Regions from separate parts of the Streptomyces sp. NPDC033180 genome, predicted to be linked through region 1. Evidence: predicted binding sites of a transcription regulator. Region 1 holds the regulator's gene; the other holds the start of a gene.
The links. The regulator HspR, encoded in region 1, represses chaperone genes until heat shock. The targets are predictions, from matches to a motif close to TTGAGNNNNNNNNNCTCAA.
Positions count from the first base shown of each region.

Region 1 (3,401 bases):
TACCGCCGCCGGGTGGAGCGGGACAAGGTGACGGTCAAGGAGATCGCCGCGGCGAACCTCCTGTCCGAACTCCTCCCGACCCTCGACGACGTCGGCCGCGCCCGTGAACACGGCGAGCTGGTCGGCGGGTTCAAGTCGGTGGCGGAGGCGCTGGAGACGGTGGTCGCCAAGATGGGCCTCCAGCAGTTCGGCAAGGAGGGCGAGCCCTTCGACCCGACGATCCACGAAGCCCTGATGCACTCGTACGCGCCCGACGTCACCGAGACGACGTGCGTCGCGATCCTGCAGCCGGGGTACCGCATCGGTGAGCGCACCATCCGCCCCGCGCGGGTGGCCGTGGCCGAGCCGCAGCCGGGCGCGCAGACGGTCAAGGGGGCCGCGGAGGACGATGCGACCGCCGCTCCCACGGACTCCGCCGACAAGGCGGAGGACAAGGAGACCGGTGGCGGCCCGGACGAGGGCTGACGTATCGGAGTTGTTGTGAAGCGAGAGGAGGGACGTCGGGGATGAGCACCAAGGACTTCATCGAGAAGGACTACTACAAGGTCCTCGGCGTCCCCAAGGACGCCACCGAGGCCGAGATCAAGAAGGCGTACCGGAAACTCGCACGCGAGAACCACCCGGACGCCAACAAGGGCAACACCAAGGCGGAAGAGCGCTTCAAGGAGATCTCCGAGGCGAACGACATCCTCGGTGACCCCAAGAAGCGCAAGGAGTACGACGAAGCGCGTGCTCTCTTCGGCAACGGCGGCTTCCGGGCGGGTCCCGGAGGCGGCGGTGCCGGAGGCTCCTTCAACTTCGACCTGGGCGACCTCTTCGGAGGCGGCGCCCCGGGCGGTGGAGCGGGCGGCGCCGGCGGTGGCTTCGGGGGCGGTCTGGGTGACGTCTTCGGGGGCCTGTTCAACCGAGGCGGCACGGGCGCGGGCGGCGCGGGCACGCGTACGCAGCCCCGGCGCGGCCAGGACGTCGAGTCCGAGGTCACGCTGAGCTTCACGGAGGCGGTGGACGGGGCCACGGTCCCGCTCCGGATGTCCTCCCAGGCTCCCTGCAAGGCTTGTTCCGGCACCGGCGACAAGAACGGCACACCGCGCGTGTGCCCGACCTGCGTCGGCACGGGACAGGTCACGCGGGGAGGCGGCGGCGGATTTTCGTTGACCGACCCCTGCGTGGACTGCAAGGGCCGTGGGCTCATCGCCCAGGACCCGTGCGAGGTCTGCAAGGGCTCGGGCCGCGCGAAGTCGTCGCGCACGATGCAGGTGCGGATCCCGGCCGGGGTCAGTGACGGCCAGCGCATCCGCCTGCGCGGCAAGGGCGGCCCCGGTGAACGGGGCGGCCCTGCGGGCGACCTGTACGTGGTCGTGCACGTCGACACCCACCCGGTCTTCGGCCGCAAGGGCGACAACCTCACGGTGACGGTGCCGGTGACGTTCGCCGAGGCGGCACTGGGCGGCGAGGTGAAGGTCCCCACCCTGGGCGGCCCGCCGGTCACCCTGAAGCTGCCTCCGGGCACCCCCAACGGTCGTACGATGCGGGCGCGGGGCAAGGGCGCGGTCCGCAAGGACGGTTCGCGGGGCGATCTGCTGGTGACGGTGGAGGTATCGGTCCCGACGTCGTTGTCGGACTCCGCGAAGGAAGCCCTGGAGACCTACCGCGAGGCGACTGCGGACGACGATCCGCGGGCAGAACTGTTCCAGGCCGCGAAGGGAGCATGAGATGGACGGCCGTCGTCGACAGTCCAATTTCGGGCGGGCGTACCAACTGACCGACGAGACGCCGGTCTACGTCATCTCAGTGGCCGCCCAGCTTTCCGGCCTGCATCCGCAGACCCTGCGCCAGTACGACCGCCTCGGTCTGGTCTCCCCGGACCGCACGGCGGGCCGTGGCCGGCGCTATTCGGCCCGCGACATCGAACTGCTGCGCACGGTGCAGCAGTTGTCGCAGGAAGAGGGCATCAACCTCGCCGGCATCAAGCGCATCATCGAGCTGGAGAACCAGGTCGCGGCGCTGCAGGCGAGGGTGGTCGAACTGTCCTCCGCCGTGGAGGGCGCTGCCGCGGCGATGCAGCAGCGCGAGGCGGCGGTGCACGCGTCGTACCGCCGCGACCTGGTTCCGTACCAGGACGTGCAGCAGGCGAGCGCGCTGGTGGTGTGGCGGCCCAAGAGGTCGTCGGAGCAGTAGATTTCGTACGCTCTTGTCGGGGCCGGGAGGTGTCAACCTCCCGGCCCCGACGTCTTGCTGTCTGTTGCCGGGGGAAGTGGAGGACTCACCATGGCCATGGTGGGACTGTTCTGGATCGCCGAGGGTGATGTGTACGTGGGCGCGAAGCCGTCGGGGCTCGCGGCGGGGGTGCGGCTGACGCCGGAGGGCGTGGTGGCCCTGGGCGAAAAGCAGGACGGCCTGTGGCCCTGGGAGGACGTCCACGCGCTGGCGGCGCGGGACGTCCCCGTGAAGTCCCTCAAGCGCAACGTGGGCGTGCTGGTGGGCCTGGCGCTGACGGTGGGCCTCGGTGGGGGCGACGAGGCGCCGACGATGACGCTGCGCGTCTCGGACGCCGACGGAGACACGGACCTCACGGTGTACACGGCGGCGGCGACGGGTTACTCCCGGGCGGAGTACGAACTCTCCCGCGAGCTCCTGTCCCGCCTGACGCAGGGCGCGGGCACGCTGCTGACGACGCTGGCGGCGATGGCGGAGTGGGGCAGGCGCCACGAGGGCGGGACGCCGAGGGCGGCGGAACGCGAGGACCTACTACGAACGTGGACGGAATCCTGATGGACGAACGGGACCTGAAGCATCTGCGCCGCTGCGTGGAACTGGCGCGGGAGGCCCTGGAGGCGGGCGACGAACCCTTCGGCTCACTCCTGGCATCGGCGGCCGGCGAGGTCCTGAAGGAGGACCGCAACCGAGTGGCGGACGGGGACCACACCCGCCACCCGGAGTTCGAACTGGCCCGCTGGTCGGCGCAGCACCTGACCCCCGAGGACCGCGCGAAGGCAACGGTCTACACGTCGGGCGAACACTGCCCCATGTGCGCGGCGGCCCACGGCTGGGTGGGCCTGGGCCGAATCGTGTACGCGGCGTCGTCGGAGCAACTGTCCCGGTGGCTGAAGGAACTGGGCGCCCCACCGCCCCCGGTGAACTCACTCCCGATCGGTGAGATCGCACCGGGGGTGAGGGTGGAGGGACCGGCCCCAGAACTGACCTCGCAGATCAGGGAGTTGCATCGGCGGTTGCATGCGGGGGGCTGAGGGCTTCAGTGGGCGCCGCCGCGGGCCCCGCGGAAAAAGGTCTTCCTTCGCCAGGGAGTTGCCGCGGTCGCGGTGACTCCGAGACCCAGAGCGATCGCGGCAGCAGCCCAGCTGAACAGGTCACCGGGCGGGTTGGCCGTCCAGTCCCACCAG
Region 1 is NZ_JBVIPU010000003.1:403,293-406,693, forward strand. It holds gene grpE (nucleotide exchange factor GrpE) at 1-465, shown strand, start outside; gene dnaJ (molecular chaperone DnaJ) at 507-1,712, shown strand; gene ACZ5WE_RS12590 (heat shock protein transcriptional repressor HspR) at 1,714-2,178, shown strand; gene ACZ5WE_RS12595 (hypothetical protein) at 2,269-2,772, shown strand; gene ACZ5WE_RS12600 (nucleoside deaminase) at 2,772-3,248, shown strand; gene ACZ5WE_RS12605 (hypothetical protein) at 3,254-3,401, opposite strand, start outside.

Region 2 (3,401 bases), on a different contig from region 1:
GCGTCCGGCGAGGGCTACAACTACCGCGAGTCGATGGCCCCTTGGGCGCGCAGTCTGTTCACCCTGCAGCCGGACACGGACCGGATGGCGGGAGTGCCGGTCATGTACCAGATCCACGCGGTGGTCGGGATGGCGCTGTTCGCGCTGATTCCGTTCACACGGCTCGTGCACATGTTCAGCGCGCCGGTGCAGTACCTGTTCCGGCCGTACGTGGTGTACCGCAGCAAGGACCCGCGCCGGGTGGGGGCGCGTCCGGAGCGGCGGGGGTGGGAGAAGACGGGGTCGTGATGACCGGACGGGCTGGATCAGCCCGTCCGGCGTTCGAGGACGAACTCGGCGAAGCCGGTGATCGACGGTGCGCTACTCCCCGGCCCGCTTGTCCTGCTCCCCCGGCTTCTCGTCGTCCACGATCTCCGCGTCGACCACGCTTTCCTCGGCAGGGGCTCCTGGGGCTCCCCGGTCCTGCTGGGCGCCCCCGCCGGAATCCGCGTACATGGCCTGGCCCATGCGCTGACTGGCGGAGGCCAGCTTCTCCGCGCCCGCGCGCAGCGCCGCCGTGTCGTCTGCCTTGTCCTTCAAAAGTCCCTTCAACTCCGTGGCCGCCGACTCGACTTCGGCCCTGGTGTCCGCGGGGATCCGCTCCTCGTTCTCCCGCACGAACCGCTCCGTCTGGTAGACGAGCTGCTCCGCCTGGTTGCGGGTCTCCGCGGCATCGCGCCGCTTGCGGTCCTCCTCCGCGTGCTCCTCGGCCTCGCGCACCATGCGGTTGATGTCGTCCTTGGGCAGCGCGGAGCCGCCCGTGACCGTCATGCGCTGCTCGCGCCCCGTCGCCTCGTCCTTGGCGGACACGTGCATGATTCCGTTGGCGTCGATGTCGAAGGTGACCTCGATCTTGGGCACGCCGCGCGGCGCCGGGGGCAGTCCCGTCAGGTCGAAGACACCCAGCCTCTTGTTGTACGCCGCGATCTCCCGCTCCCCCTGGAAGACCTGGATGCCGACCGACGGCTGGTTGTCCTCCGCGGTCGAGAAGGTCTCCGAACGCCGGGTGGGAATGGTCGTGTTGCGTTCGATGAGCTTGGTCATGATGCCGCCCTTGGTCTCGATCCCGAGGGACAGCGGCGTCACGTCGAGGAGCAGGACGTCCTTCACGTCACCCCTGATCACACCGGCCTGGAGCGCCGCGCCGAGCGCCACCACCTCGTCCGGGTTGACCCCCTTGTGGGGCTCGCGCCCGGTGAGTTCCTTGACCAGTTCCGTCACCGCGGGCATCCGCGTCGAACCGCCCACCAGGATCACGTGGTCGACGGCGGAGAGCTGCACGCCCGCGTCCTTCACCGCCTGGTGGAAGGGAACGCGGCAGCGTTCCAGCAAGTCCGCGGTCAGCTCCTGGAACTGAGCGCGGGTCAGCTTCTCCGCCAGGTGCAGGGGGCCCTCCGCCGACGCCGTGACGTACGGCAGGTTGATGTCCGTCTCGCTCGACGACGACAGCTCGATCTTCGCCTTCTCGGCGCCCTCCCGCAGTCGTTGCAGCGCCATCTTGTCCTTGCCGAGGTCCACTCCGTGCGCGTTCTTGAACTGCCGCACCAGGTACTCGACGACGCGCTGGTCCCAGTCGTCGCCGCCCAGCTGAGTGTCCCCGTTGGTGGCCTTCACCTCGATGACGCCGTCGCCCATCTCCAGGAGCGAGACGTCGAAGGTGCCGCCGCCGAGGTCGAAGACGAGGACCGTCTGGTCGTCGCCCTTGTCCAGGCCGTACGCGAGGGCCGCTGCCGTGGGTTCGTTGATGATGCGGAGCACGTTCAGGCCAGCGATCTCGCCGGCCTCCTTGGTGGCCTGGCGCTGCGTGTCGTCGAAGTACGCGGGGACCGTGACGACCGCGTCCGTGACGTCCTCGCCCAGATAGGACTCGGCGTCACGCTTGAGCTTCTGCAGGACGCGGGCCGAAAGCTCCTGCGCGGTGTACCGCGTGCCGCCCACGGACCCGCCCTCCGGGAAGCGCCAACTCCCGTCACCCATATGGCGTTTGACGGAGCGTGCGGTGCGCTCCACGTTCGTGACCGCCTGCCGCTTGGCGACCTCTCCTACGAGCACGTCGCCGTTCTTCGCGAAGGCGATGACCGAAGGTGTGGTGCGCGCTCCCTCCGCGTTGGCGACGACCGTGGGATCACCGCCCTCCAGGACGGCCACCACCGAGTTCGTCGTACCGAGGTCGATCCCGACTGCACGTGCCATGTCCAGTCTCCTTCCACCGCGAGCCCGTTTCCCGGCGTACTTCGACCTCCATCACAAAACTTGAGCGGCACATTGTCAATGCCACCCATGACGGTGCCGCCGCCCCGGGAGGGACGGCGGCACCGCGGAGAATGGCCAAAAAGCCGTGCTTCGGCCTGCGTCAGGCCAGCTTCGCCGTCAGCGTGATCGTCGTGCCCGTCAGCGCCTGGCTCACGGGGCAGTTCGCCTTGGCGTCCTCGGCGGCGGCGGTGAACGCGGCCTCGTCGATCCCCTCCACCGTGCCCTCCACGGTGAGGTGGATGCCGGTGATGCCGGTGCCCGGCTGGAAGGTCACGTCGGCGGACGTCACCAGGCGGGTCGGCGGGGTGCCCGCCTTGGCCAGGCCGTTCGAGAAGGCCATGGAGAAGCAGCTGGAGTGCGCGGCGGCGATCAGCTCCTCCGGGCTGGTCTTGCCGTTGGCCTGCTCGGCGCGGGACGGCCAGGACACGGGCTGCTCCCCGATCCCGGAGGAGTCGAAGGTGACCGTGCCGGAGCCCTCCAGCAGGTTGCCTTCCCAGACCGTGTGCGCGGAGCGCGTGGTAGCCACGATGTAGATCCCTTCAGTGCGGTTCCGAGATGCGTTTCGGAACGTCCGTGCGCCCATCCGATCACACCCTGAGTCGGCGCACATGGAAGACCGGCCCCACGGGGAGGCCGGGGCGCCTGAGGCGGTGCGGGAGTCGCGGGGCGCGGTCGCTATGGCCGAAATGCCAACTGTGCAAGGCGCGTCCGCGGTGACACTTTGAGGCCCCCCTCGCCCACGGGACGAGGAGTCCACTCAGGGGGTTTGCCATGCGCATGAATTACTCGGAACACGGTCCGTCTCCGCTGGAAGGGGCGAAGCCGGGAGCAGCCGGTGACCGTGACTCGACGTTCGGCTGGTGGGGTGCCTTCAGCATCCAGAAGTTCGTCAACCAGTCGCCTCTCTTCCACACGCACGCCGACGCCACGGGGTGGCTGGCGTACCTCCAGCAGTTCTACGACCGCAACTTCTGGTTCGCGGACGGCGGGGCGCAGGTCTGGGCGTACGAGGAGACGTACGACAACTGGCAGGACCGCTACGGCATGGACGCGGTGGTCGCCGTGTACCACTCGGGCCACGGCGGCATGGACGGCAACGGCGTCTTCTT
Region 2 is NZ_JBVIPU010000007.1:294,253-297,653, forward strand. It holds gene narI (respiratory nitrate reductase subunit gamma) at 1-288, shown strand, start outside; gene dnaK (molecular chaperone DnaK) at 361-2,232, opposite strand; gene ACZ5WE_RS21530 (OsmC family peroxiredoxin) at 2,393-2,818, opposite strand; gene ACZ5WE_RS21535 (DUF6345 domain-containing protein) at 3,064-3,401, shown strand, end outside.
Region 2: the regulator HspR is predicted to act here: its motif matches at 2,293-2,311, upstream of dnaK (molecular chaperone DnaK).